DNA from 4 places in the Enterobacter sp. MG-EB028 genome. Region 4 is predicted to be linked to each of the others. Evidence: predicted binding sites of a transcription regulator. Region 4 holds the regulator's gene; each other region holds the start of a gene.

The links. The regulator PurR, encoded in region 4, represses purine synthesis genes. The targets are predictions, from matches to a motif close to CANGCAAACGTTTGCNTG.
Region 1: a site for PurR is predicted at 5,988-6,005, ahead of carA (glutamine-hydrolyzing carbamoyl-phosphate synthase small subunit). Genes of this name have one in related genera too.
Region 2: a site for PurR is predicted at 2,833-2,850, ahead of pyrD (quinone-dependent dihydroorotate dehydrogenase). Genes of this name have one in related genera too.
Region 3: a site for PurR is predicted at 3,059-3,076, ahead of purE (5-(carboxyamino)imidazole ribonucleotide mutase). Genes of this name have one in related genera too.

The regions. Positions count from the first base shown of each region.
Region 1 covers NZ_CP195079.1:731,495-738,673, reverse strand. The annotation lists gene ACR42C_RS03450 (autotransporter family protein) at 1-957, shown strand, start outside; gene ACR42C_RS03445 (YgdI/YgdR family lipoprotein) at 1,005-1,238, opposite strand; gene carB (carbamoyl-phosphate synthase large subunit) at 1,378-4,602, opposite strand; gene carA (glutamine-hydrolyzing carbamoyl-phosphate synthase small subunit) at 4,621-5,769, opposite strand; gene dapB (4-hydroxy-tetrahydrodipicolinate reductase) at 6,224-7,045, opposite strand.
Region 2 covers NZ_CP195079.1:1,723,621-1,730,799, forward strand. The annotation lists gene ssuC (aliphatic sulfonate ABC transporter permease SsuC) at 1-14, opposite strand, end outside; gene ssuD (FMNH2-dependent alkanesulfonate monooxygenase) at 24-1,169, opposite strand; gene ACR42C_RS08075 (sulfonate ABC transporter substrate-binding protein) at 1,166-2,128, opposite strand; gene ssuE (NADPH-dependent FMN reductase) at 2,121-2,696, opposite strand; gene pyrD (quinone-dependent dihydroorotate dehydrogenase) at 2,945-3,955, shown strand; gene zapC (cell division protein ZapC) at 4,121-4,663, shown strand; gene ACR42C_RS08095 (YcbX family protein) at 4,660-5,769, opposite strand; gene rlmKL (bifunctional 23S rRNA (guanine(2069)-N(7))-methyltransferase RlmK/23S rRNA (guanine(2445)-N(2))-methyltransferase RlmL) at 5,868-7,179, shown strand, end outside.
Region 3 covers NZ_CP195079.1:1,183,793-1,190,971, reverse strand. The annotation lists gene cysS (cysteine--tRNA ligase) at 1-1,233, opposite strand, end outside; gene ppiB (peptidylprolyl isomerase B) at 1,409-1,903, shown strand; gene lpxH (UDP-2,3-diacylglucosamine diphosphatase) at 1,907-2,629, shown strand; gene ACR42C_RS05505 (YdgH/BhsA/McbA-like domain containing protein) at 2,766-2,975, shown strand; gene purE (5-(carboxyamino)imidazole ribonucleotide mutase) at 3,147-3,656, shown strand; gene purK (5-(carboxyamino)imidazole ribonucleotide synthase) at 3,653-4,720, shown strand; gene mnmH (tRNA 2-selenouridine(34) synthase MnmH) at 4,805-5,875, shown strand; gene ACR42C_RS05485 (IS4 family transposase) at 5,937-7,179, opposite strand, start outside.
Region 4 covers NZ_CP195079.1:2,087,001-2,094,179, reverse strand. The annotation lists gene cydH (cytochrome bd-I oxidase subunit CydH) at 44-133, opposite strand; gene purR (HTH-type transcriptional repressor PurR) at 431-1,456, shown strand; gene punR (DNA-binding transcriptional activator PunR) at 1,459-2,385, opposite strand; gene punC (purine nucleoside transporter PunC) at 2,500-3,690, shown strand; gene cfa (cyclopropane fatty acyl phospholipid synthase) at 3,989-5,137, shown strand; gene ACR42C_RS09950 (riboflavin synthase) at 5,169-5,810, opposite strand; gene mdtK (MdtK family multidrug efflux MATE transporter) at 6,035-7,179, shown strand, end outside.

The DNA of each region.
Region 1 (7,179 bases), 1.4 Mb from region 4:
GATAGCGACGGTAGCAATGCTCCGGAAGTCATGGCCCCTGAAGTGGGAGCTTATTTAGGCAACTACCTTGCCGCACAAAGCATGTTCCTGCATAAGCGTGATGACCGTGACCAGATCACCTTCCGCAATGAAGACGATCTAAACACCTGGATGTACGTTAAAGGCCGTTATCATGAGAACGACGCAGGTGGCGATAAGGTCAGCTACGACACCACCACCACCGTTCTGCAAGTCGGCAGCGATTTTATGAGCAAGCCGATGGACAACGGTATCCTGCGAGCCGGCGGCATGTTCGGTGCTGGCCAGGCGAAAACCCACTCTGATGCGAAGCACAACGTGCGTGATGCGCAGGGCAAGGTAGATGGTTTCAACGTTGGGATGTACGCCACCTGGCAGGAAGATCAGAAATTACGTCTTGGCAGCTACATTGATACCTGGGCCGCATATAGCTGGTATAACAACAAAGTGACCAGCAATCGCAACGATGAAGACTACGAAAGCGAAGGCTTTGCCGCGTCTGTTGAAGTCGGTCACGCGTGGGTTATCCAGTCTGAAAACGAACGTACCTGGAAGATCGAGCCGCAGGCGCAGGTGATCTACAGCTATCTCGATCAGGAAAATCATACCGATCGCGACGGCGTTCGCGTCACCACGCTGGACAATGACAGCGTCTTCGGTCGTCTGGGCGTGAAATCCAGTTACTTCCAGCAGAAAGACGTCACCGCATGGCAGCCGTACGTTGCGGTTAACTGGCTGAAAGGTGCTGGTCAAAACGATCTGGCATTCAACGACGAAACCGTCAGTAACGATACGCCAGAAGATCGTGGTCAGTTAGAGCTGGGCGTCACCGGCAACCTGAACGAAACCACGACGATCTCCCTGCGTGCCAGCGGCGAATGGGGCGAAAACAGCTATGCCGCTTACGGCGGTCATATTCTGTTAAATCACCGCTGGTAATCTGTCAGCGCGAAGCAAAAAGCAGTGGCTGATGCCACTGCTTTTTTTTAATTATCCAGTTCGCCCATCGATTTAACCTGGTCACGGTTAATCTGCTCAGTTTGGCCGGTTTCAGCGTTTTTGTAAGACACCAGACCGGTATCGTCATCCACCTGCGGTTTGCCGTCGGTGACAATGGTTCTGCCATCGGTGGTTTTTACGGCCTGATTAGACGAACAGCCCGCCACGGTAAACATTGTCGTGGCAGCCAGAACGGAAGCGATCAGTAATTTATTTTGCATGGTGTTTTCCCCTGCTCTCAGATGAATTTCGTTATCGACCTAACTATTTTAGGCTAACTGACTGAAAGCGGATGAAAAACCAGAAGGTTCTGAAGAGAGGAAGAATGCCCGGTTACCGAACGGCACCGGGCAATTTGTCTTACTTGCTAATCTGCGCGTGCATTTCCTGCACCGAAATCACCTTCTCGGTGGCGTCCGCGTTCAGCGCCATGGCCGTCGCGAAACCGCCGTTCAGGGTGGTGTCGTAGTGCACTTTGTACTGCAGCGCGCTGCGGCGAATCAGCTTGGAGTCTTCAATCGCCTGGCGGCCTGCGGTGGTGTTGATGATGTAGGTGTATTCGCCATTCTTGATACGATCCTGAATGTGCGGACGACCTTCATGCACCTTGTTCACAAGACGCGGGTTGATGCCGGCTTCGCCCAACACAATCGCCGTACCGTGGGTTGCATCCAGCTCGAAGCCCTGTTTCAGCAGCTTGGCGGCCAGGTCAACCACGCGCTCTTTGTCACCTTCACGAACGGAGAGCAGCGCACGGCCTGATTTTCTCATGGTGGAGCTACTGCCCAGCTGCGCCTTCGCGAACGCTTCTGCGAAGGTGCGGCCCACGCCCATCACTTCCCCGGTAGAGCGCATTTCTGGCCCTAACAGCGGGTCAACGCCCGGGAATTTGTTGAACGGCAGCACCACTTCTTTCACCGAGTAGTACGGTGGGATGATCTCTTTTGTCACGCCCTGCTGAGCCAGCGTCTGGCCTGCCATCACGCGTGCCGCCACTTTCGCCAGCGGAATACCAGTGGCTTTAGAGACGAACGGTACGGTACGTGCCGCACGCGGGTTCACTTCAATCAGGTAAACTTCGTTGTCTTTTACCGCGAACTGAACGTTCATCAGGCCGCGGACCTGCAGTTCGAAGGCCAGCTTTTGCACCTGCTGACGCATCACGTCCTGAATTTCCTGGCTCAGCGTGTACGCTGGCAGAGAGCAGGCGGAGTCGCCGGAGTGTACGCCCGCCTGCTCGATGTGCTCCATGATGCCGCCAATCAGCACCATTTCGCCGTCGCAGATGGCGTCCACGTCCACTTCTACCGCGTCGTCGAGGAAGCGGTCGAGCAGCACAGGCGCATCGTTGGAGACGCTCACCGCGGTCTGGAAGTAGCGTCGCAGGTCGGCTTCGTCATAAACGATTTCCATCGCGCGGCCGCCCAGTACGTAGGAAGGACGCACCACCAGCGGGTAGCCAATCTCTTTCGCCTTCTCGACAGCCTGTTCGATAGCGGTCACGGTGGCGTTCGCAGGCTGTTTCAGCTTCAGACGGTCAACCGCCTGCTGGAAACGCTCGCGGTCCTCCGCACGGTCAATCGCATCCGGACTGGTGCCGATAACCGGCACGCCTGCCGCTTCCAGCGCGCGCGCCAGCTTCAGCGGGGTCTGGCCGCCGTACTGCACGATAACACCTTTTGGCTTCTCGATGCGCACGATTTCCAGCACGTCTTCCAGGGTAACCGGCTCGAAGTAGAGACGGTCAGAGGTGTCGTAGTCGGTGGAGACGGTTTCCGGGTTACAGTTGACCATGATGGTCTCGTAACCGTCTTCGCGCAGCGCCAGCGAGGCGTGTACGCAGCAGTAGTCAAACTCGATGCCCTGGCCGATACGGTTTGGACCGCCGCCCAGCACCATAATCTTGTCGCGGTCGACGGACGGATTCGCTTCGCACTCGTCTTCATAGGTGGAGTACATGTACGCGGTGTCGGTAGAAAACTCTGCCGCACAGGTGTCGACGCGCTTGTAAACCGGGTGCAGGTCATACTGGTCGCGCAGCTTACGGATTTCCGCTTCGCGCACGCCCGCCAGCTTAGCCAGACGCGCGTCGGCGAAGCCTTTACGCTTCAGCATGCGCAGGAAGTCTGCGTCCAGGCCGTTGATGCCCAGCTCTGCCACTTTCTCTTCCAGACGCACCAGCTCTTCAATCTGCACCAGGAACCAGCGGTCGATGTTGGTCAGGTTGAACACGCCGTCGACGGACAGGCCAGCACGGAAGGCATCGGCGATGTACCAGATGCGCTCCGCGCCCGCGTCTTTCAGCTCGCGGCGGATTTTGGTCAGCGCTTCCGGGTCGTCCAGGCTCACTTTCGGGTCAAAGCCGGTCGCGCCCACTTCGAGGCCGCGCAGCGCTTTCTGCAGGGATTCCTGCTGCGTGCGGCCAATCGCCATCACTTCACCGACGGATTTCATCTGGGTGGTCAGACGGTCGTTCGCGCCTGCGAACTTCTCGAAGTTAAAGCGAGGAATTTTAGTCACAACGTAGTCGATGGACGGCTCGAAGGACGCAGGGGTGCGGCCACCGGTGATGTCGTTCATCAGCTCGTCGAGGGTATAACCCACCGCCAGTTTCGCCGCCACTTTCGCAATCGGGAAGCCGGTCGCTTTGGAGGCCAGCGCGGAGGAGCGGGACACACGCGGGTTCATTTCGATAACAATCAGACGGCCGGTTTTCGGGTTAACGGAGAACTGCACGTTAGAGCCGCCGGTTTCCACGCCGATTTCACGCAGTACCGCCATCGAGGCGTTACGCATGATTTGATACTCTTTGTCGGTCAGCGTCTGGGCTGGCGCAACGGTGATGGAATCGCCGGTGTGGATACCCATCGCATCGAAGTTTTCGATGGAGCAGACGATGATGCAGTTGTCGTTTTTATCACGCACCACTTCCATCTCGTACTCTTTCCAGCCAATCAGCGATTCATCAATCAGCAGCTCTTTGGTTGGGGAAAGATCCAGACCGCGTTCGCAAATCTCTTCGAACTCTTCGCGGTTGTAGGCAATACCGCCGCCGGTGCCGCCCATGGTGAACGATGGGCGGATGATGCATGGATAACCCACTTCAGCCGCAACGGCCAGCGCCTCTTCCATGTTGTGTGCAATACCGGAACGCGCGGTGTCGAGGCCGATTTTCTTCATCGCCACGTCGAAGCGGCGACGGTCTTCTGCTTTATCAATCGCGTCGGCGGTCGCACCAATCATGGTTACGCCGAACTCGGCCAGCACGCCCTGACGCTCCAGCTCCAGCGCACAGTTCAGCGCCGTCTGGCCGCCCATGGTTGGCAGGACCGCGTCCGGACGCTCTTTCTCGATGATTTTACGCACCACTTCCCAGTGAATCGGCTCGATGTAGGTTGCATCGGCCATTTCCGGGTCGGTCATGATGGTTGCCGGGTTAGAGTTCACCAGGATAACGCGGTAGCCCTCTTCACGCAGGGCTTTACACGCCTGAGCGCCGGAGTAGTCGAATTCACAGGCCTGGCCGATGACAATCGGGCCAGCGCCAAGGATCAGGATGCTTTTTATGTCTGTACGTTTTGGCATGGTCTTCTCGGCTCCTGATTATTTAGCGGTCTTACGGTATTGCTCGATAAGTTCGATGAAGTGATCGAACAGCGGCGCGGCGTCGTGCGGGCCCGGGCTGGCTTCCGGGTGACCCTGGAAGCTGAATGCTGGCTTATCGGTGCGATGAATCCCCTGCAGGGTGCCATCGAACAGCGACTTATGGGTCACGCGCAGGTTAGCCGGCATTGAGGCTTCATCGACGGCAAAGCCGTGGTTCTGCGCGGTGATCATTACCGTGTTGTTATCGATGTCTTTCACCGGGTGGTTACCACCGTGGTGGCCGAACTTCATCTTAACGGTGTTCGCACCGCTCGCCAGCGCCAGCAGCTGATGGCCGAGGCAGATGCCGAATACCGGGATGTCGGTTTCCAGGAAGGACTTAATGGCGGCGATGGCGTAATCGCACGGTGCCGGGTCGCCAGGACCGTTGGACAGGAAAATACCGTCCGGATTCATCTTCAATACGTCTTCGGCAGAGGTCTGAGCCGGCACCACCGTCAGGCGGCAGCCGCGGTCAACCAGCATGCGCAGAATGTTGCGCTTGGCGCCAAAATCGTAGGCCACCACGTGGAACGGCAGCTCGCTCTCTTTTTTCGCTTCCGGCAGGTCGCCTTCCAGCGTCCAGCTACCCTGTGTCCAGCTGTAGGCTTCCGCGGTCGTCACTTCTTTCGCCAGGTCCATGCCGTTCAGGCCCGGGAAGGCTTTCGCTTTTTCCAGCGCCAGCGTCGCATCGAGGTTATCACCCGCGATGATGCAGCCGTTCTGTGCACCCTTCTCGCGCAGCAGACGCGTTAACTTACGGGTATCAATATCGGCAATCGCCACGATGTTATGGCGCTTCAGGTAAGAAGAGAGGTCTTCGGTATTGCGGAAGTTGCTGGCAATCAGCGGCAGGTCGCGAATGACCAGGCCTTGCGCATGTACCTGAGAAGATTCTTCGTCAGCCGCGTTGGTGCCGACATTGCCGATATGAGGATAAGTAAGAGTAACGATTTGGCGAGAATAGGAAGGATCAGTGAGGATTTCTTGATAACCGGTCATTGAAGTATTGAAAACGACTTCCCCAACCGCCGAACCCGTTGCCCCTATGGCCCGACCGATAAACTGGGTTCCGTCTTCCAGAACCAATAGCGCTGACTTAATCAAAACACCCTCCAGAGAATATTCACTCACTTTATTTGCATATTAATTCATAACCATGTCATGGATCAATGCAAATGTGTTGCCAGCGGATTTTTGGCAAACGGCGGCATTCTGGAGATTTGGTGGGTAAAAGTCAACTTAAAACGGATATTTTGTTTAGTCTTTTGCGCATCTGGTGAGGCGAGTGAAGCTTAAGCGACAAAAAGATCAGGTAAATCACTGCGGAAAACGCTTGCGCGCCGAATTTAATGAAAAATGAGTCGACACAGCATCAAAAAGTGGACCAAATGGTCAAAATTTACATTTCAGTAACGAAAACCAGGAAGAATAGTTGTGTTTTCATGGCTCAACAAACAAAACAAGAGCTAAACAGGTAAAATATAAGGGCAATAAAATATTGCCCTATGCAATCAAAGAATTACGACTGCAATAACCACATCACGATGGGTAATAATACTTACAAATTGTTGAGATCGAGCACATCTCGCATATCAAAAAGTCCATCTTTCTTGTTTTTAAGCCACAAAGCGGAACGTACCGCGCCGTTGGCAAACGTCATGCGGCTTGAGGCTTTATGAGTAATCTCCACGCGTTCACCAATATCGGCGAACATCGCCGTATGTTCGCCGACGATGTCACCCGCACGTACCGTTGCGAAACCAATAGTGCCCGGTACGCGTTCGCCAGTGTGACCTTCGCGGGCATAAACCGCGCAGTCTTTTAAATCTTTATCGAGTGCATGAGCAATCGCCTCGCCCATCGCCAGCGCCGTGCCTGACGGCGCATCTACCTTGTAGCGGTGGTGGGCTTCGACAATTTCAATATCGGTATAGTCGCCCATGACCTTCGCTGCTTTCTCCAGCAGCTTGAGCATGACGTTAACGCCCACGCTAAAGTTCGCCGCGAAGACAATCGCGATCTCTTTTGATGCGTCCTGGATGGCCTGCTTACCCGCGTCGTCAAAACCGGTGGTGCCGATCACCATCCCCTTGCCGTGCTGGCGGCAAAATGCCAGGTGCGTCAACGTACCTTCCGGGCGGGTAAAGTCGATAAACACATCGAAGTCATCTTTAACCGCATCCAGGCTGCTCTGGACAGTAACGCCCGTCTTTCCTGCACCCGCCAGTTCACCTGCGTCGGCCCCCAAAAGCGATGAGCCTTCACGCTCCAGCGCCGCGCCCAGCGCTACGCCATCCATCTGAAGTGCCGCCTGAATCAGCTGACGGCCCATACGTCCACCCGCGCCCGCAATGGCGACACGGATCTGTGCATCATGCATAGTTATTCTCTTACGTTAAAATGATGTAAATCGTTTTCAGATTAACCAGCCTTCGCGGAGGCTGCCAACTGAAAACACCAATAATTAGAATTTAACGTGAAACCGACTTAAATATCAGTAAAAGACATGATTTT
Region 2 (7,179 bases), 360 kb from region 4:
GAAGTGGCAGACATGGTCACTCCTTAGCTTTGTGCGGCTTTACGTGGAATAAACTCGTTTGCCACCGCTTCGCCCTGCAGCTGGAGCCGCTGCGGCTGCGGAATTTCTGGAATGGCGACGTCCAGATGTGGGAATAACAGCTCGCCCACCTTGTAGGCCTCTTCCAGGTGCGGATAGCCGGAGAGGATAAAGCTGTCGATGCCCAGGTCAGCGTATTCATTAATCCGCGCGGCCACGGTTGGCCCGTCGCCGACCAGCGCCGTGCCCGCGCCGCCGCGTACCAGACCGACGCCCGCCCACAGGTTCGGGCTGATTTCCAGATTCTCGCGCTTGCCGTTGTGCAGAGAGGCCATGCGGTGCTGCCCGACGGAATCGGTTTTGGCAAACGCAGCCTGCGCCTTTGCGATGGTCTCATCGTCCAGGTGGGAGATCAGACGGTCTGCCGCCTGCCAGGCTTCTTCATTGGTTTCACGCACAATCACGTGCAGGCGAATCCCAAAGCGTACCCTGCGGCCATGAGCGGCGGCTTTGGCCCGGACCTGGGCAATTTTCTCTTTCACCAGCTCCGGCGGCTCGCCCCAGGTCAGATAGAGATCGACCTGCTCGGCGGCCAGATCCTGAGCCACATCCGACGATCCGCCAAAATAGAGCGGAGGACGCGGCTGCTGCACCGGCGGGAAGTAAAGCTTCGCGTCGCGAACGTGAATATGCTTGCCTTCGAAGGTGACGGTCTCTCCTTCCAGCAGGCGCCGCCAGACGTGGGTAAACTCGGCGGAGGCTTCATAGCGCTCGGTATGGTCGAGGAACACGCCGTCGCCCGCCAGCTCCTGCGGATCGCTGCCCGTCACCAGGTTAAACAGGGCGCGGCCGTTGGAGAGTCTGTCCAGCGTTGCCGCCTGACGCGCCGCTACGGTGGGTGAAACGACGCTCGGGCGCAATGCAACCAGGAATTTAAGGCGCTGAGTGACCGGGATCATCGACGCAGCCACCAGCCAGGCATCCTCGCACGAGCGTCCGGTCGGGATCAGCACGCCGGTAAAACCTATTCGGTCCGCTGCCTGCGCAATCTGCTGCAGGTAAGCATGGTCAACGGGGCGCGAGCCCTCTTCTGTGCCAAGATAGTGTCCATCGCCGTGGGTGGGTAAAAACCAGAAAAGATTCAGACTCATGATTTAGCTCCTTCTTTGCCTGCGGGCTGCCAGATGCGTTCGCGGATATCGACCTGTTTTGGCACCAGGCGGTTTTGATAGAAGAGGTCAGCGGTTTGTTGCTGAAGCGCGGCGACGTGTGCATCCACGGGCGCAATGGTGGTGGGCGGACGGTGGTTGAGATAGCTCGCGATCACCGGTTCAGGCAAGCCCATGGTCTTCGCCAGCAGGGCAATGCTCGCCTGACGCTGGGTCTGGGTCAGCGCATCGGCCTGGGTAAAGGTATCCAGTACGCCCTGAATAAATGCGCCGTTCTTTTCCGCGTAAGGGCGCGCGGCGAGGTAGAACGAGCCGGTCTGTTTCAGCGTAGTGCCGTCCTTCAGAACCCGAACGCCCCCTTGCAGTAAGGCTGCGGAGTAGTACGGATCCCAGATAGCCCAGGCATCAACGTTCTTCTGCTGGAACGCGGCGCGCGCGTCGGCAGGCGTCAGGTAAACGGGCTGAATGTCCGTGAACTTGAGCCCGGCTTCCTGTAAGGCGCGCAGCAGCAGGTTGTGCGAGCTGGAACCTTTCTGGAAAGCGACCTTATGCCCTTTAAGGTCTGCGACGCTTTTAATCTCACTGTTTTCAGGTACCAGAATGACTTCGGCTTTCGGTTTAGCGGGTTCTACGCCGACATATACCAGGTCTGCCCCGGCAGCCTGAGCAAAAATAGGCGGGATATCGCCCGTGCTGCCCAGATCGATACTGCCGACGTTCAGCGCTTCAAGCATCTGTGGCCCTGCCGGGAACTCTACCCAGGAAAATTTGGTGTCCGGGAAGCGTTTTTCCAGCAGCTGGTGGCTTTTTGCCAGCACCATGCTGACGCTGCCTTTCTGATAGCCAATGCGTAAGCTGTCCGGTGCGGTTTCTGCAGCCTGCGCCAGCGCGGTAAACGCCATCAGGCCAGCCAGTCCGAGGTAGGTTAAGGTTTTAAACATGTGCGACTCCCTGCGGCGGATTAAAAGAAGGAACCTGGATATCCCGGCGATGCAGCGCGTGCCAGAAGGTTTCCAGCGCAGCATCAAGGCGGGTTTGCAGATTCGGCGTAAAGTGCGGCTTATGCTGGTAGTCAATGACCTGTGAATCATCCGCGAAAACCCCGTGGAGGATCTCCTGAGCCTTCAGGGCGTTCAGCACCGGCTTCAGGGCATAATCCACCGCCAGTAAATGGGCAACCGTACCGCCCGTTGCCAGCGGCAGAACCACTTTGCCGTCCAGTGCGCGCTCGGGGAGAAGATCGAGCAGGGTTTTCAGCGCGCCCGAAAAAGAGGCTTTATAAATCGGGGTCGCAACGATGAGGCCGTCCGCTTCCTTGAGCTGCTCAATGAGGGTTTTCAGCGCGGGGCTGTCGAAGCGGGCATACAGCAAATCTTCAGGTTCGAAGTTATGCAGATTCCAGTGGCACACTTCCACGTCGAGGGCGTTGAGCTTTTCACGAGCATATTCCAGCAGGGCGCTGGAGCGCGAAGGGAATCGTGGACTTCCGGCCAGGGTAATGACGCGCATACTTCCTCCTTATAACTAATTGTTTGTTTTTATCTAACATTCATAACAATTTTCAGGAGTGTGACATCGCGCGGTTATTCCACTAAATGATTTATCCGCAATTAAAATGCGAAAAAGCGCATAAGAAATAGACAGGGAGGTAAACGATTGCGTTTTACGCCGATTTTTTGCCGCAGGTCAATTCCCTTTCTGAGCGGGATCGCCCATAATCCCCTCCCGGTTTGCACACCGGGAATCCAGGAGAGTTCATGTACTACCCCTTCGTTCGTAAAGCCCTTTTCCAGCTCGACCCCGAGCGCGCTCATGAATTTACATTCCAGCAATTACGTCGTATTACCGGAACGCCTTTGGCCGCTCTGGTGCGTCAGAATGTGCCGGAAAAACCTGTGCAGTGCATGGGTCTGACCTTTAAAAACCCGCTGGGTCTGGCGGCGGGTCTGGACAAAAATGGCGAGTGCATTGATGCTCTGGGCGCGATGGGCTTTGGCTCTATCGAAATCGGTACCGTCACGCCGCGCCCACAGCCGGGAAATGACAAGCCGCGACTGTTCCGCCTGGTTGAAGCCGAAGGGCTGATCAACCGCATGGGCTTTAATAACCTCGGTGTTGATCACCTTGTTGAGAACGTAAAAAAAGCCCATTTTGACGGGATATTAGGCATCAATATCGGCAAAAATAAAGACACGCCGGTAGAGCAGGGTAAAGATGACTATCTGATTTGTATGGAAAAAGTCTACGCCTATGCCGATTATATTGCGGTGAATATTTCTTCACCCAATACCCCGGGGCTGCGTTCCTTACAATATGGCGAAGCGCTGGACGATCTTCTGAGTGCCATTAAAAATAAGCAAAATGAACTCCAGACGATCCATCATAAATATGTTCCGGTCGCGGTTAAGATCGCCCCGGATCTTTCTGCCGAAGAATTGATCCAGGTTGCCGACAGTTTGGTTCGCCATAATATTGACGGTGTGATTGCAACGAATACCACGCTCGATCGTTCGCTCGTTCAGGGAATGAAAAACTGTGACGAAGCGGGTGGGTTAAGCGGACGTCCGGTACAATTAAAAAGCACCGAAATTATTCGCGCTTTGTCTGCGGAATTAAAAGGCCGTTTACCGATTATCGGCGTCGGCGGTATCGACTCGGTGATTGCTGCGCGCGAGAAGATGGCGGCCGGTGCATCACTGGTGCAAATCTATTCCGGCTTTATTTTTAAAGGACCGCCGCTGATTAAAGAAATCGTTACTCATATCTAATCTTTTCTCTTAATCAGACAACCAGGGCTTTATTTCCAGCCCTGGTTGTTTTATATTCCGTCACTGTTGCTTATTTAGACATTATAGTCTTTTATTACTAATGTTATAAACGAAGCGGCGAACAGGACATTTTTAGTACAGGACGTTTGGGGACGGGAGAGACACATGCGAATTAAACCTGACGATAACTGGCGCTGGTATTTTTGCGACGAGCATGATCGTATGATGCTCGATTTAGCCAATGGCATGCTGTTTCGTTCTCGTTTTGCCCGTCGAATGTTAACCCCGGACGCGTTTTCCCCGTCGGGCTTTTGCGTTGATGATGCAGCGCTTTATTTCTCCTTTGAAGAAAAATGCCGCGATTTGATGCTCTCTAAAGAGCAGCGTGCCGAACTGGTATTAAATGCGCTGGTGGCTATCCGTTTCCTGAAACCGCAAATGCCGAAAAGCTGGCATTTCCTGCCTCACGGCATGGACTGGACGCCAGCAACGGGCGATGCGGCCAGCGTTAACCTGAGCGATACCGCCGAAGAGGTGAGTTTATTAGTCGTTGAGCCGGGCGAAAATGCCGCACTCTGTCTGCTGGCGCAGCCCGGCGTGACGATTGCCGGGCGGGTTATGCAGTTAGGTGATGCTATCAAAGTCATGAATGACAGGCTGAAGCCACAGCTGCGCGTAGATTCCTTCAGCCTCGAACAGGCGGTTTAAGCTTCCAGCTGTACCGACGTTTTCGGTACGCAGCTACAGCACAGAATTGTACCGTCATTTCCAATTGCAGATTTCTTCAGCGCACTCACTTCACCCTCCAGCAGCTTGATGCGGCAGCATCCGCAGATTCCCGCGCGGCAGGAATACGGTACGCGAATACCGGCTTGCTCCAGTTGCTCCAGCAGCACCTGCTGATTGTTGCCGCGAATAATCTTGCCCTGCCAGTGAATATCCACCGCAGAGGCGACGTTCGTCTCGGCCTCGACCATTTCTTCTTCCTGGCCTGCGCCATACACTCTGGCCGGCCCGCGGGCGAGAATTTCAACCTCATCGCCTACGCGAATCACGCCGCTGGAGCGGGGGATCAGGTTCTGGCCGAAATCGACATCACCGTTATCCTGCGCGGTACGGAATGATTGCAGGGTTTTCAGCGGCTCGCCGGAAGGGTGCTTCTGGCCTTTTTCAGGACTTACCGTCGTGAAAATGCAGCGACTGCAGGGCTTCACCACGTCGAAAATAACGCTGCCGATGCGGATCGTTTTCCAGGTGTCTTCTTCCCATGCGTTAGCCCCCGTTACCACCAGGTTTGGGCGGAACTGCTCCATCTGCACGCTGGCTTTGCAGCGGTTTTGTAAATCACGCAGCGACGCCTCATTGGTCAGCAGGAACGGGAAGCCATCGGCGAAGGAGAGCGGTACGGCCTCGTGGCGCTTCACGCGACGCGTCAGTTCCGGACCAACCCAGCGCAGCTGCACGTCGCGGGAGAAGAAACCGCTCAGCCAGCGGTTAATCTCATCCGGGGCGATGCGCGCGGTAAAATGATTACCCCATACTTCCGTTGGCGCGTCGACAGCCGCAAAATCAGCAAAGCGAATCACCGTGCTGGAACCGTCCGGCGCGGTCAGATGCAAACCGTCATGAAGCGGGGAAGGCGTAAAGCGAACCATCTGCGGGAACTGGCGTGCGGTAATGAACGTGCCGTCAGGCTCGGTGACCATAAAAATACGATCGAAGGCGAATCCGCTCATGTCGGCCAGCGCGTGAGAGACGCCGATGCCGCGCATGGATTTCACCGGATGAATAAAAAGCCTGGATAACGTCGCCACTGCACACTCCCACAAATGAAAATAAGCCTTCAACTTTATGACATACACGCCATATTAGCTATAATGCGCGACAATTTTCTAAGAGTAAAAGTGACGATATGAATTCTCTGTTTGCCAGTACGGCCCGTGGGCTGGAAGAGCTGTTAAAAACTGAACTGGAAGCCCTGGGCGCGCAAGAGTGCCAGGTGGTTCAGGGTGGTGTCCATTTTGAGGGCGACACGCGGCTTATTTACCAGAGCCTGATGTGGAGCCGTCTGGCGTCGCGCATCATGCTGCCGATGAAGGAGTGCAAGGTCTATAGCGACCTGGATCTCTACACCGGCGTACAGATGATCGACTGGACAGAGATCTTCACGCCGAACGCCACCTTCGCGGTGCATTTCAACGGCGTGAACGATGAGATCCGCAACAGCCAGTACGGCGCCCTGCGCGTCAAAGACGCCATTGTGGACTGCTTCACGCGTAAAAATAAGGAACGTCCGAACGTCGATCGCGAAAACCCGGACCTGCGCATCAACGTCTGGCTGAACGGCGACACGGCGAGTATTTCTCTCGATCTAAGCGGCGCAGGCCTGCACCTGCGCGGCTACCGCGATCGCACCGGTATGGCGCCGATCAAAGAAACCCTGGCCGCCGCCATCGTAATGCGCTCCGGCTGGCAGCCGGGCACGCCGCTGCTCGATCCGATGTGCGGTTCCGGTACGCTGCTGATTGAAGCGGCCATGCTGGCCACCGACCGTGCGCCGGGGCTGCACCGCGGCCACTGGGGCTTCAAAGGCTGGGCACAGCACGACGAAGCGCTCTGGAAAGAGGTTAAAGACGACGCGCAGACTCGCGCGCGTAAAGGCCTGGCGGAGTACACCTCGCATTTCTACGGTTCGGACAGCGATCCGCGCGTGATTGAACGTGCCCGCAGCAACGCCCGTCGCGCCGGTATCGGCGAGCTGGTGACCTTCGAGGTGAAAGACGTGGCGAACCTGACCAACCCGCTGCCGAAAGGCCCGTACGGTACTGTGATCAGCAACCCGCCATACGGCGAGCGTCTGGACAGCGAGCCGGCGTTGATTGCCCTGCACAGCCTGCTGGGACGCAACATGAAGGACTACTTCGGCGGCTGGAACCTGTCTCTGTTCAGCGCCTCGCCGGAGCTGCTGAGCTGCCTGCAGCTGCGTGCCGATCGCCAGTTTAAAGCGAAAAACGGCCCGCTGGACTGCGTGCAGAAAAACTACCATCTGGCGGAGAAAGCGGCGGACAGCAAGCCTACCGGCGTGGCGGAAGATTACGCCAACCGTCTGCGCAAGAATCTGAAGAAGTTTGAGAAGTGGGCTAAACAGGAAGGGATCGAGTGTTACCGCCTGTACGATGCCGACCTGCCGGAGTACAACGTGGCGGTTGACCGCTACGCGGACT
Region 3 (7,179 bases), 900 kb from region 4:
GCCGTCGTCCGCCTGCGCGCCGCTCTGCAGGAACACGTCCGGCTCCTGCTCCAGCAGGCCGAGCACGGAAGAGAGCTTGCGCAGATGGGACGCCAGCGCATTCGCCGCGGCCATGTCCTCTGACTTCAGGCGGTTCACTTCACGCGCCATGTCGAACAGCACGGAGTAGGCTTCCGGGGTGTTGAAGTCGTCGTTCATCACCTCAACAAAGCGCGCTTCGAATGCTTCGCCACCAGCCGCAGGCACTGATTTGTCGGTGCCGCGCAGGGCGGTGTACAAACGCTCCAGCGCCGAGCGCGCCTGCTTCAGGTTCTCTTCGCTGTAGTTCAGCTGGCTGCGATAGTGGCCGGACATCAGGAAGTAGCGCACGGTTTCCGCGTCGTAATACTTCAGCACGTCGCGCACGGTAAAGAAGTTGCCCAGCGATTTCGACATCTTCTCGCGGTCAACCATCACCATCCCGGAGTGCATCCAGTAGTTCACGTACTCGCCGCCGTGGGCGCAGGTGGACTGCGCGATTTCGTTTTCGTGGTGCGGGAACATCAGGTCCGAACCGCCGCCGTGAATGTCGAAGTGCTTGCCCAGCTGTTTGCAGTTCATCGCGGAACATTCAATGTGCCAGCCCGGGCGGCCTTCGCCCCACGGGGATGGCCAGCTTGGTTCGCCCGCTTTGGACATTTTCCACAGCACGAAGTCCATCGGATTACGCTTCACGTCCACCACGTCCACGCGCGCGCCGGCCTGGAGCTGATCCAGATCCTGACGGGAAAGCGAACCGTAGGTTGGGTCCGTCGGCACCGAGAACATCACGTCACCGTTGTCAGCAACGTACGCGTGACCGCGCTCAATCAGCTTCTCGGTGATATCGATAATTTCGTGAATATGGTGGGTCGCACGCGGCTCGCTGTCCGGACGCAGAATATTTAAAGCGTCGAAGTCTTTGTGCATCTCAACGATCATGCGATCCACCAGCGCAACAAAGCTTTCGCCGTTTTCATTAGCGCGCTTGATGATTTTATCGTCGATGTCGGTAATGTTACGCACGTACTTCAGGTTATAGCCCAGGAAGCGCAGGTAGCGAGAGACGACGTCGAACGCGACAAAGGTACGGCCATGGCCGATATGACAGAGATCGTAAACCGTAATACCACACACGTACATGCCGACTTCCCCGGCATGGATAGGTTTAAATTCCTCTTTCTGGCGCGTCATTGTATTAAAGATTTTTAACATCGAAGATTCCATGTAAACACGTGTGTGGGTTGTTTGTTCCCTATAATACCCATAATTCGGAATAGGATCAGCACACAATGCAAGGTGATCGCGTCCTGTGGTTATGCTATAACAAGCCCCTATATATGACCCGAAGGCGGGTCGACGTACCACAATAACGGAACAGGATGCAAAAATGGTTACTTTCCACACTAATCATGGCGATATCGTAATCAAAACCTTTGATGACAAAGCGCCTGAAACAGTTAAAAACTTCCTGGACTACTGCCGCGAAGGTTTCTACAACAACACCATTTTCCACCGCGTGATCAACGGCTTTATGATTCAGGGCGGCGGTTTCGAGCCTGGCATGCGCCAGAAAGAGACCAAAGAAGCGATCAAAAACGAAGCGAACAACGGTCTGAAAAACACCCGTGGTACGCTGGCGATGGCCCGTACTCAGGCACCACACTCTGCCACCGCGCAGTTCTTCATCAACGTGGCGGATAACGACTTCCTGAACTTCTCCGGCGAAAGCCTGCAGGGTTGGGGCTACTGCGTCTTCGCAGAAGTGGTTGAAGGGATGGACGTGGTTGACAAGATCAAAGCCGTCTCAACCGGCCGCAGCGGTATGCACCAGGACGTTCCTAAAGAAGACGTTGTGATTACAAGCGTGACCGTCAGCGAGTAATTCGTGGCGACACTCTTTATTGCGGATCTGCATCTGCAAACAGAAGAACCGGCGATAACCGCCGGTTTTCTGCGTTTTTTACGCGGGGAAGCGAAAAGCGCCGATGCGCTGTACATCCTGGGCGACCTGTTTGAAGCCTGGATTGGCGACGACGACCCAAACCCGCTGCACCGTGAAATGGCTGCCGCCATTAAAATGCTGGTGGATTCCGGCGTCCCCTGCTACTTCATTCACGGCAACCGTGATTTCCTGCTCGGCAAGCGCTACGCCCGTGAAAGCGGTATGACGCTGCTGCCGGAAGAGCAGGTGCTCGACCTCTATGGCCGCAGGGTGCTGATCATGCACGGCGATACGCTCTGCACCGACGATACCGGCTACCTGGCGTTTCGCGCCAAAGTCCACACCCCGTGGATCCAGAAGCTGTTCCTTGCCCTGCCGCTGTTTATCCGCAACCGCATCGCCGCCAGAATGCGCGCGGGCAGTAAAGCCGCCAACAGCAGCAAATCCCTGACCATCATGGACGTTAATCCACTGGCGGTGGTGAACGTGATGGAAAAGCATGGCGTTCAGTGGTTGATCCACGGTCATACCCATCGTCCTGACGTGCATTGTCTTATCGCCAACGATGAACCGGCCCATCGCGTGGTACTGGGCGCGTGGCACAGCGAAGGCTCTATGGTCAAAGTCACGCCAGAGGGCGTGGAGCTTATCGCGTTTCCGTTTTAACCCCTCACAAGTCGTTCTATTTTTTTGAACAATATCGGCAAATTGTTTCGATTTTAATCAGCCCGTGGTCGGCCTATTATTTATCACATCAGGGCAACACGCCCTATCCCAGACAAAATATTTAAGGAATACGACCATGAAATCCATCAAAACTTTCGTTGCAGTTACTGCTCTCTCCCTGGTTTCTTTCGGTTCTTTCGCTCAGAGCGTGAGTGCAACCGGCTCAACCCTTGACCGCGCAGAAGCGAAAATTGCTGCCCAGGCTGCTGAACAAGGTGCGTCATACAAAATCACCAGCGCGCAGTTCAACAACCGCGTGTACATGACCGCAGAACTGACGAAATAATGATTGTCGCTCGACGAAAACAGACCGCCAGATCGCGGTCTGTTTTGTTATGAATTGATGGCAACAACGGCTCAAGATTTAACCGCGCAACCGTTTTCCTTGCCCGTATAACATGCTATTCTCTGTGCCCTCGAAAGCAGTGTGTTTCGCACCACAGGAGTTTTAAGACGCATGTCTTCCCGCAATAATCCGGCGCGTGTCGCCATCGTGATGGGGTCCAAAAGCGACTGGGCTACCATGCAGTTCGCCGCCGAAATCTTTGAAATCCTGAATGTACCGCACCACGTTGAAGTGGTCTCCGCGCACCGTACGCCGGACAAACTGTTCAGCTTCGCCGAAAGCGCTGAAGAGAACGGTTATGAGGTGATCGTTGCCGGTGCGGGCGGCGCAGCACATCTGCCAGGCATGATTGCCGCCAAAACCCTGGTGCCGGTTCTGGGCGTCCCTGTTCAAAGCGCCGCATTAAGCGGTGTCGATAGCCTTTATTCCATCGTCCAGATGCCGCGCGGTATTCCTGTCGGCACGCTGGCGATTGGCAAAGCGGGCGCGGCGAATGCCGCTCTGCTGGCCGCGCAAATTCTTGCAACGCACGACAAAGATTTACGCCAGCGTCTGGCGGCGTGGCGTAAAGCCCAGACCGACGAGGTGCTGGATAACCCGGACCCGCGGGGTGCAGCATGAAGCAGGTTTGCGTCCTCGGTAACGGCCAGCTGGGCCGTATGCTGCGTCAGGCCGGTGAGCCGCTGGGTATTGCTGTCTGGCCCGTCGGGCTGGACGATGAACCTGAGGCCGTCCCGTTCCACCAGAGCGTGATCACGGCAGAAATCGAACGCTGGCCGGAAACCGCGCTGACCCGCGAGCTGGCGCGCCATAACGCCTTTGTGAACCGCGACGTGTTCCCGATTATTGCCGACCGTCTGACGCAAAAGCAGCTGTTCGACAAGCTCGGTCTGCCGACCGCACCGTGGCAGCTGTTGTCCGACAAAAGCGAGTGGAATGACGTGTTCGCGATGCTGGGCGAACTGGCGATTGTAAAGCGTCGCGTGGGCGGCTACGACGGCCGCGGCCAGTGGCGCCTGCGCGCGCATGAAACCGCCGAGCTGCCGGACGACTGCTACGGCGAGTGCATCGTTGAGCAGGGCATCAACTTTAGCGGCGAAGTGTCGCTGGTTGGCGCGCGCGGGCACGATGGCCGCACGGTGTTTTACCCGCTGACGCATAACTTGCATCAGGACGGCATTCTGCGCACCAGCGTCGCCTTCCCGCAGGCCAATGCCGACCAGCAGGCGCAGGCGGAAGAGATGCTTTCCGCCATCATGCACGAGCTGGGCTACGTGGGCGTCATGGCGATGGAGTGTTTCGTCACACCATCGGGTCTGCTGATCAACGAGCTGGCTCCGCGCGTGCACAACAGCGGCCACTGGACGCAAAACGGCGCCTCCATCAGCCAGTTCGAACTGCATCTGCGCGCGATCACCGACCTGCCGCTGCCGAAGCCCGTCGTTAACAGCCCGTCGGTGATGATCAACCTGATCGGGACCGATCTGAACTACGACTGGCTAAAGCTGCCGCTGGTGCACCTGCACTGGTATGACAAAGAGGTCCGCGAGGGTCGTAAGGTCGGTCACCTGAACCTGAACGATACCGATACGGACCGCCTGAGCGCCACCCTGGAAGCGATCGTTCCTCTCCTGCCGCCGGAATATGCAAGCGGCATTGTCTGGGCACAGTCAAAGCTTAAGTAAGACATCCACGCCGGGGAGTTGACCTTCCCCTTCCCCGGCGTACAATCCCCGCCCATTGCTGCTGAGTTTTCTTCTGGAATAACCATGAACGATGGAACGGACTATCGCGCGATCCTCGCGTCTGATACCCCTTTAATCGACGTTCGCGCGCCGATCGAATTTGCCCAGGGCGCGATGCCTGCGGCAGTCAACCTGCCCTTAATGAACGACGACGAGCGTGCCGCCGTTGGCACGTGCTACAAACGCCAGGGCCCCGAAGCCGCGCTCGCGCTCGGCCATCGCCTGGTGAACGGTGAAACGCGCGACGCGCGTATCCGCGCCTGGCGGGAAGCCAGTCTTGCCCATCCTGAGGGCTTTCTCTGCTGTGCGCGCGGCGGCCAGCGCTCGCATATCTCGCAGGCCTGGCTTAAAGAGGCTGGCGTCGACTACCCGCTGATCCGCGGCGGCTATAAGGCCCTGCGTCAGACGGCGATTCAGGTGACGATCGAGCAGTCGCAAAAGCCGATGGTGCTAATCGGCGGCTGTACCGGAAACGGTAAAACGCTGCTGGTGAAGCAGCACCCGCAGGGCATCGATCTGGAAGGGCTGGCACACCATCGCGGTTCGTCGTTTGGCCGCACGCTCACGCCGCAGCTTTCCCAGGCCAGCTTTGAAAACCACCTTGCGGTTGAGCTATTGAAAAAAGACGCTGCGCGCTGGGTGCTGGAAGATGAAGGCCGGATGATTGGCTCCAACCACCTGCCGGAGTGCCTGCGCGACCGCATGGTTGAAGCCCCTATCGTTGTCGTCGAAGACCCGTTTGAAATTCGTCTTGAACGCCTGCGCGAAGAGTATTTCGACCATATGTGGGCGGATTTTTCTGCCGCATACGGCGAGGAAGCGGGCTGGAAAGAGTACAGCGAGTACCTGCACCACGGCCTGTTCGCCATCCGCCGCCGCCTGGGGCTGCAGCGGTATGCAGAATTCACCGCGCTGTTAGATTCCGCGCTGTTGGAACAGCAACGCTCCGGCAGCACCGAGGCGCACTTCAGCTGGCTTGCACCGCTGCTGAAGGACTATTACGACCCGATGTACGGCTATCAGCTGGAGAAAAAAGCGGAGAAGATTGTGTATCGCGGGACGTTCGCAGACATTGCTGAGTGGCTTGATCGCTGAAAAAGAAAGCCGGGTGGCGAGGTAAAAGCAAAACGGCAACCAGGGTTGTAATGCCAGTCAGTTAAGCAACTGACTGGCTTTTTTTCGGGGCTGTGGGGTATCTCCAGGGCCTTTCCTTTACCACCCTCGGGAAGGCCCTTTCCCTTCTTGTCGGCAACTTTACCAGTTGCGCCATGCTTTCAAGATCACGCATCAGCTCCGGGATACGCCCTGGTGAAGCGCCCTGCAGCGTCATCAGCATTCTCATGACCATGCCGCATGATTCTGAGAAGCTCAGCTGATTCGGCCAGTATCCTTTCAGATGGCCCGCCATTTTAATCATCTGATATCGCACCAGATTATACGCCAGTAACACGCCCCATAACTCCTGCTCCACAAGCTCCGGCTTTTTACTTCTCAGCGTCAGCCTGCTCAGTTGCATCGTTTGTTTTATCTCCCTGTACCCCAGCTCTATTTCCCAGCGATGGCTGTACAGGTCTGCCATTTCTCCTCCGGGATAGCGCATGGCGTCCGTCATCGACGTCAGCAGATGGCTGACTTTCCCTTTGCGCGTCACGGTCAGCAGGCGGGCTGTCATCTCATCTCCCAGACCCGGCCATTTTTTTCGTGCCTGTGGGCTGGTTTTCAGCTTCACCAGATAGTCGCCTTTACCCAGCTTTCTGACCTCTTCATACTGTGCTCCCTTTCTGAGAGGGAGCATCCAGTGACGGTGTTCTCCCGCCTGGCTCCACGCATTCAGCAACCCCAGCGAGTAGTAGCCTTTATCCATTAACGTCAGGGTGTTATCGCCGGTCTGCTCTATCAGTTGCTCCGCGAGCTCATTTTCACTGTTTTTCATCGTGCCGAAGGCCGCTGCCGTCAGCAGATGGCTGGTCAGCTCCATCTGGCAGACCATTTTTACCTGCGGATAGAGTGCCGGGTTTCCGCCATGCGTCTGGCGGGGAAAGGCGCTGTCGTTTTCCGGCGTGTCCGGTGTTCGCCAGAACACACCATCGATGGCCAGCAGGGTCAGGCCGCACCAGTGCGGATGCGGCGTGGCGTTATGCCAGAGCTGCGCTGTTTGCGTGAACACGCGGCGGACGGCTTCGCTTCCCAGCCGCTGACGGGCCTGGATCACGGCGCTGGGGGCAACGAACGGACGATTGCCGGGTAACATGATATCCAGCCGGTTAACTATCTGATGAAGCGGCTCCTTGCGCTCAAGGGCCATACCGACAATGCACCAGACCATCATTTCCAGAGGAAGGCGCCGTTTGCGTAACGTGACGGTGCCGGATTCTTCAAGGCAGCGGGAAATCAGTTCC
Region 4 (7,179 bases):
AATCGCGGCGATGGGGAGGGAGAAGGCTCTCCCTCCGCGTAAATCAGTGCAGTGCAGCCGTCAGACCGGCCGCGACAATCAGAGCCAGCACAACAACGGTGGTGAACAGCGAAAACTTCAGATCGGAACTCATCAATTTTTCTCCTTTTAATCCCCCCACGAAAAGTGAGCTTGCTCATTTTTGCACAGATTCCGTCAAAAATCTTCCTGGATTTATACTGATAACCACTTTACCTCTTCCCCTTTTCATCAAGATAGGCCAAAATTCCACGCTAAATTTATTAGCGTACCGGCCATTGACCCCCTCCTGACGTCCCGTGTCGTTTTCCTGGCGTGCCGCAATCCAAAATTGCGTGATAAGGGTGAGAGAAGGCAAACGTTTACCTTCAAGTTTTTCAGGAGCTTAGGATATGGTCTGGAGTGACATTTAATGGCAACAATTAAAGACGTAGCAAAACGCGCAAACGTTTCCACTACAACCGTATCACATGTAATTAACAAAACCCGCTTCGTGGCGGAAGAGACGCGCAACGCGGTCTGGGCAGCAATCAAAGAGCTGCACTATTCGCCAAGCGCGGTTGCGCGCAGCCTCAAGGTCAATCACACCAAGTCCATTGGATTGCTGGCGACCAGCAGTGAAGCGGCCTATTTTGCCGAGATCATTGAAGCGGTGGAGAAAAACTGCTTCCAGAAAGGCTATACCCTGATTCTCGGCAACGCATGGAACAGCATTGAAAAACAGCGCGCCTACCTGTCGATGATGGCGCAAAAGCGCGTGGATGGCCTGCTGGTAATGTGTTCCGAGTACCCGGAATCCGTGCTGTCGATGCTGGAAGAGTATCGCCATATTCCGATGGTGGTGATGGACTGGGGCGAAGCGCGCGCGGATTTCACCGATTCGGTTATCGATAACGCCTTTGAGGGCGGCTATATGGCCGGCCGTTATCTGATTGAGCGCGGCCATCGCGAGATTGGCGTGATCCCGGGTCCGCTGGAGCGCAACACCGGCGCGGGCCGTCTGGCCGGCTTTATGAAAGCGATGGAAGAAGCGCTGATTACCGTGCCGGAAAACTGGATCGTGCAGGGCGACTTTGAGCCGGAATCAGGCTACCGCGCGATGCAGCAGATCGTCTCCCAGCCGCACCGCCCGACCGCCGTCTTCTGCGGGGGGGACATCATGGCGATGGGCGCCCTCTGTGCGGCCGACGAGCTGGGTCTGCGCGTCCCGCAGGACATCTCCGTGATCGGGTATGACAACGTGCGCAACGCGCGCTTCTTCACGCCAGCGTTGACCACCATTCACCAGCCGAAAGATTCGCTGGGTGAAACCGCCTTCAATATGCTGCTGGACAGGATCGTCAACAAACGTGAAGAGTCGCAGTCCATTGAAGTTCACCCTCGCCTTATCGAACGCCGTTCCGTTGCGGATGGCCCGTTCCGCGACTACCGTCGTTAATCTCATTGCGGAGCCAGCCAGGCTGGCTCCCTCAGCCACTCCCGGTTAAGCGTTTCGCTGTCCCCCAGATAATCCAGAAGCCAGGCCATCGCCGGCGAAACATCATTTTGTTGCCAGGTGAGGCAGCAGGCCGCATCCGGGAACGGATTCTCCAGGGCCAGCTCAACCCACTCACCGGTGTCGATTCGCGGTCGCGCAAAATGAACGGGTACCATCGCGACGCAGAGCCCGGCGCTGAGGCACGTCGCCGACGATTCCCAGTCAGGGGCCACCACCCGCCGCTGGTTGTCCAAAAGCCAGGTGATACGCTTGGGCAGCGAGCGGGAGGTATCCTCCAGCACCAGCGACGGCCAGCCGCGCAGCGTATCATCGCTCAGCGGCCCTTCCATCTTCGCCAGCGGATGATCGCTTGCCACCACGCATTTCCAGCTCAGCATCCCCATATCACGAAAGGCGTAACGCCCCCCGACCGGGATCGCCTGCGTGGCCCCAATGGCCATCTCTGCCCTGCCGTCCGCCAGCGCATCCCAGACGCCGTTGAACACCTCCTGCGAAACCCGCAGTTCGACGTCAGAAAAATGACGGTAGAAATCGACAATCATCTGCCGGGTGCGCTCGGGCTTAACGATGTTATCCACCGCAATGGAAAGGTGTCCCCGCCAGCCGTTCGCGATCTGCTGGCACTGCTCGCGGGTGATCTGCATTTTTTTGATAACAGAACGCCCTTCCTTCAAAAACCACGCCCCAGCAGGCGTTAATTCCACATCACGATGCCGCCGTTCAAACAGCGGTACCGCCAGCCACTCCTCAAGCTGACGTACGGTATAGCTGATAGCCGAAGGGACGCGGTGCAGCTCCTGCGCCGCCCCGCTAAAGCTGCCGTTACGTGCGACAGCATCGACCACTTCAAGAGAATAATCTGACCACATTTTCTGCCTGCAAAAAATTTGAATGCACCCGCCAAATATTAGCGTTTCACAAGCGGCTTTGCACTCCCTACACTCAGCGCCAACGTATACCTGCCTCCTCAGGAGAATAAAACAGTGCAACCCAGGAAAGGTTTTTTAGTCTGGCTCGGCGGCTTAAGCGTGCTGGGCTTTTTGGCCACCGATATGTACCTGCCGGCTTTCGCCGCCATGCAGGAAGATTTGCAAACCCCTGCTGCCGCCATCAGCGCCAGCCTGAGCCTGTTCCTTGCCGGTTTTGCCTTCGCGCAGCTGCTCTGGGGACCGCTTTCGGATCGCTTCGGCCGTAAACCGGTACTGCTGCTGGGTCTGGCCATTTTTGCCGTGGGCTGCCTGGGAATGCTATGGGTGCGCGATGCCACCTGGCTGCTGGTACTGCGGTTTGTTCAGGCGGTCGGCGTCTGTGCCGCTGCCGTGACCTGGCAGGCGCTGGTCACCGACTACTACCCGGCAAACCGCACCAACCGTATTTTCGCCACCATTATGCCGCTGGTAGGGCTTTCACCTGCCCTTGCTCCGCTGCTGGGTAGTTGGATCCTCGCGCACTTTGACTGGCAGGCCATCTTTGCCACGCTGTTTGCCATCACGCTGGTGCTGATGCTGCCGGCATTCGCCCTCAAGCCCGCGCATAAAAAAGAGGTGCACGCAGACGCGAAGCCGATCACCTTCACCTCCCTGCTCAGCACCAAAGCGTATCGCGGCAACGTTCTGATCTATGCCGCCTGCTCGGCAAGCTTCTTCGCGTGGCTCACCGGTTCGCCGTTCATTCTGCACGATATAGGCTACAGCCCTGCAGCCATCGGCCTGAGCTATGTTCCACAGACTATCGCGTTCCTGGTGGGCGGGTATGGCTGCCGCGCGGCGCTGCAAAAGTGGGAAGGTCAGCAGATGCTGCCATGGCTGCTGGTGCTGTATGCGCTGAGCGTCATCGGGACCTGGGCCGTTGGCTTTATTCCGGGTGCCGGTCTGGCCGAAATTTTGATTCCATTCTGCGTGATGGCCGTCGCGAACGGGGCGATCTACCCTATCGTGGTGGCGCAGGCGCTGCGTCCGTTCCCGCAGGCGACAGGCCGCGCGGCCGCGCTGCAGAACACCCTGCAACTGGGGCTGTGCTTCCTGGCAAGTCTGGTAGTCTCAGCGCTGATTGCCACGCCGCTGCTGACGACAACCAGCGTAATGCTGGCTACCGTTGCGCTGGCCGTCATAGGCTATCGCATGCAGGCTGCCGCGCAGGATGAGAGTACGCAGGTTGAAACCTCGCACGCCTGATCGCACCAGGAACTATGTTAATTTTCAGTGATTAGGTTGCTAAGAATTTTCTATTGAATCACCAAATTTTGAGGCCTATACTAAATTTGGTTCGATTAAATACGATAAATATTAAGTGTTAACGGGAGCCGGAGTGCTCCCGTTTTACCATGGAAGGCATTTCGGCAAGGGTTATCTCCCTTCCTCTGTTCTACGTCGGATACTAGCCTCGCGGTATTTACCGTGAGATTTCTCACAAACCAAAAAAAGCGTCTACGCTGTTTTAAGGTTCTGATCACAGTAGGGTGATGGAGAAGCTATGAGTTCATCGTGTATAGAAGAAGTCAGCGTTCCGGACGATAACTGGTCCCGGATCGTCAGTGAACTGTTAGGTCGGGCAGGCATCACTATCAATGGATCATCGCCATCCGATCCTCAGGTTAAACATCCCGATTTTTATAAACGCGTGTTGCGGGAGGGATCGTTAGGTCTGGGAGAAAGCTATATGGACGGCTGGTGGGAGTGCGAACGGCTGGATACCTTTTTCGCCAGCGTGCTGCGTGCCGGTCTGGAAAAACAGCTCCCTCGCAATCTGAAAGACACCCTGCGTGTCGCCTCTGCCCGCCTGTTTAATCTGCAAAGTAAAAAACGTGCGTGGATCGTCGGCAAAGAGCATTACGATCTCGGCAACGATCTGTTCAGCCGCATGCTGGACCCCTTCATGCAATACTCCTGCGCCTACTGGAAAGAGGCGTCGACGCTTGAAGAGGCTCAGCAGGCCAAGCTGCGCCTGATTAGCGAGAAATTGCAGCTACAGCCCGGCATGCGCGTGCTGGATATCGGCTGCGGCTGGGGCGGACTGGCGTATTTTATGGCGAAGCACTACGGCGTCAGCGTGGTCGGCGTGACGATCTCAGCAGAACAGCAAAAAATGGCGCGAGAGCGCTGTCAGGATCTTGATGTGGATATTCGGCTGCAGGACTACCGTGACCTGAATGAGCAGTTTGACCGGATCGTTTCCGTCGGCATGTTCGAGCACGTGGGGCCAAAAAACTACGACACCTACTTTGAGGTGGTGGACCGTAATCTGAAACCGGACGGCATCTTCCTGCTGCATACCATCGGCTCGAAGCGGACCGACAATAACGTCGACCCGTGGATCAACAAATACATCTTTCCGAATGGCTGTTTACCGTCCGTTCGCCAGATTGCCAACGCCAGCGAATCCCATTTCGTCATGGAAGACTGGCATAACTTCGGCGCGGATTACGACACCACGTTAATGGCCTGGCATGCGCGTTTTCAGGAAGCCTGGCCTGAAATTGCGGACAACTATTCTGAACGATTCAAGCGGATGTTTAGCTATTATCTGAATGCCTGCGCGGGGGCGTTTCGCGCGCGCGATATTCAGCTCTGGCAGGTTGTTTTCAGCCGAGGGATTGAACACGGCTTGCGGGTCGCACGCTAGAAAAATACCCCCGGCAAGCCGGGGGTATTTTTTATTCTTCTTCTACAGCTTTAATTATTGCGGCTTCTTTTGCGGCCAGCACGCGCTCAACGGTATCTACAACCGCCTGGGTTTGCGGATCGATTTCGATATTCACGCGATGCCCCAGTTTTTTCGAACCCAGCGTGGTGCGCTGCAGCGTCTCGGGAATTAAATGCACGCAAAAACGCGTCGGAGTAACTTCTCCTACCGTCAGACTAATCCCATCAATGCCAATAAACCCTTTATAGAGGATGTATTTCATTAATGACGGGTCCTGCACTTTAAACCAGATTTGACGGTTATTTTCTGATGTAACGATTTTCGCCACTTCGGCGGTGGTCATGATGTGCCCGGACATCAGGTGGCCGCCAATCTCGTCGCTGAACTTCGCCGCGCGCTCAACGTTGACGGTGTCCCCCACCACCAGCTCGCCCAGGTTGGTAATACGCAGCGTCTCTTTCATTAAATCAAAGCTAATCTGGTTGCCATTAATTTCGGTGACGGTCAGGCAGCAGCCGTTATGGGCAACCGAGGCGCCGGTTTCGATGCCGTCGAGCATATATTCCGGCAGCTCTACAACATGCGTACGAAAATTAGGTTTTTCATCAATGGACACCACTTTGGCGGTGCCCTGCACAATACCAGTAAACATGCTTACAACTCCTGTTTTTTCCGGACGGTGGTAACACCGTTTAATCCCACCACAATAACAGTTGGAAAAACAGGTTGCCAGCGGAGCGCATTTTCTGGCGATTTTTTCACTAGATAAATAGCTAAAGCCCGCTACAATAGCTGGCACCCCCCTGCATTTTCTTCTTGCTGCCAGTTACGGCGGCTTTTTTGTCTCTCATATAACTACAAAATAAAGGTGTTCACGTGCAGAAGTACATGAATGAAGCGCGCCAGTTATTGGCACTGGCTATACCAGTGATCGTCGCGCAAGTGGCCCAGACCGCAATGGGATTTGTGGATACGGTAATGGCAGGTGGCTACAGCGCCACCGATATGGCGGCCGTTGCCATCGGCACGTCAATCTGGCTTCCGGCCATCCTGTTCGGCCACGGTCTGCTGCTCGCGCTCACGCCGGTTATCGCTCAGCTCAATGGCTCGGGTCGTCGCGAGCGTATTGCCCATCAGGTCCGCCAGGGTTTCTGGCTGGCAGGGTTTGTCTCCGTGCTGATTATGGTCGTGCTCTGGAACGCGGGCCATATCATTCGCGCCATGCACAATATTGACCCGGCGCTGGCAGACAAAGCCGTGGGCTATCTGCGCGCCCTGCTCTGGGGAGCGCCTGGTTACCTCTTTTTCCAGGTAGCACGTAACCAGTGTGAAGGGCTGGCGAAAACCAAGCCCGGCATGGTGATGGGCTTTATCGGCCTGCTGGTAAATATTCCGGTGAACTATGTCTTTATTTACGGTCATTTCGGCATGCCGGAGCTGGGCGGCGTCGGCTGCGGCGTGGCGACGGCGGCCGTTTACTGGGTAATGTTCTTCAGTATGATCGCCTATGTGAAACACGCCCGTTCAATGCGCGATATTCGCAACGCAAAGAGCTTCAGCACGCCGGACTGGAGCATCATGACGCGTCTGGTACAGCTAGGCTTGCCGATTGCACTGGCCCTGTTCTTTGAGGTGACGCTCTTTGCCGTGGTCGCCCTGCTGGTCTCCCCGCTGGGGATTGTTAACGTGGCCGGGCACCAGATTGCCCTCAACTTCAGCTCTCTGATGTTCGTCCTGCCGATGTCGCTGGCGGCGGCGGTGACGATTCGCGTTGGCTTCCGCCTGGGCCAGGGCTCGACGCTGGATGCGCAAACGGCCGCGCGTACCGGGCTGGGCGTCGGCGTCTGTATGGCCATCTGTACGGCGCTGTTCACGGTGGCACTGCGTGAGCAGATCGCCCTGCTCTACAATGACAACCCGGACGTGGTGACGCTGGCCTCACACCTGATGCTGCTGGCTGCGGTGTATCAGATTTCTGACTCCATCCAGGTGATTGGCAGCGGCGTATTGCGCGGATATAA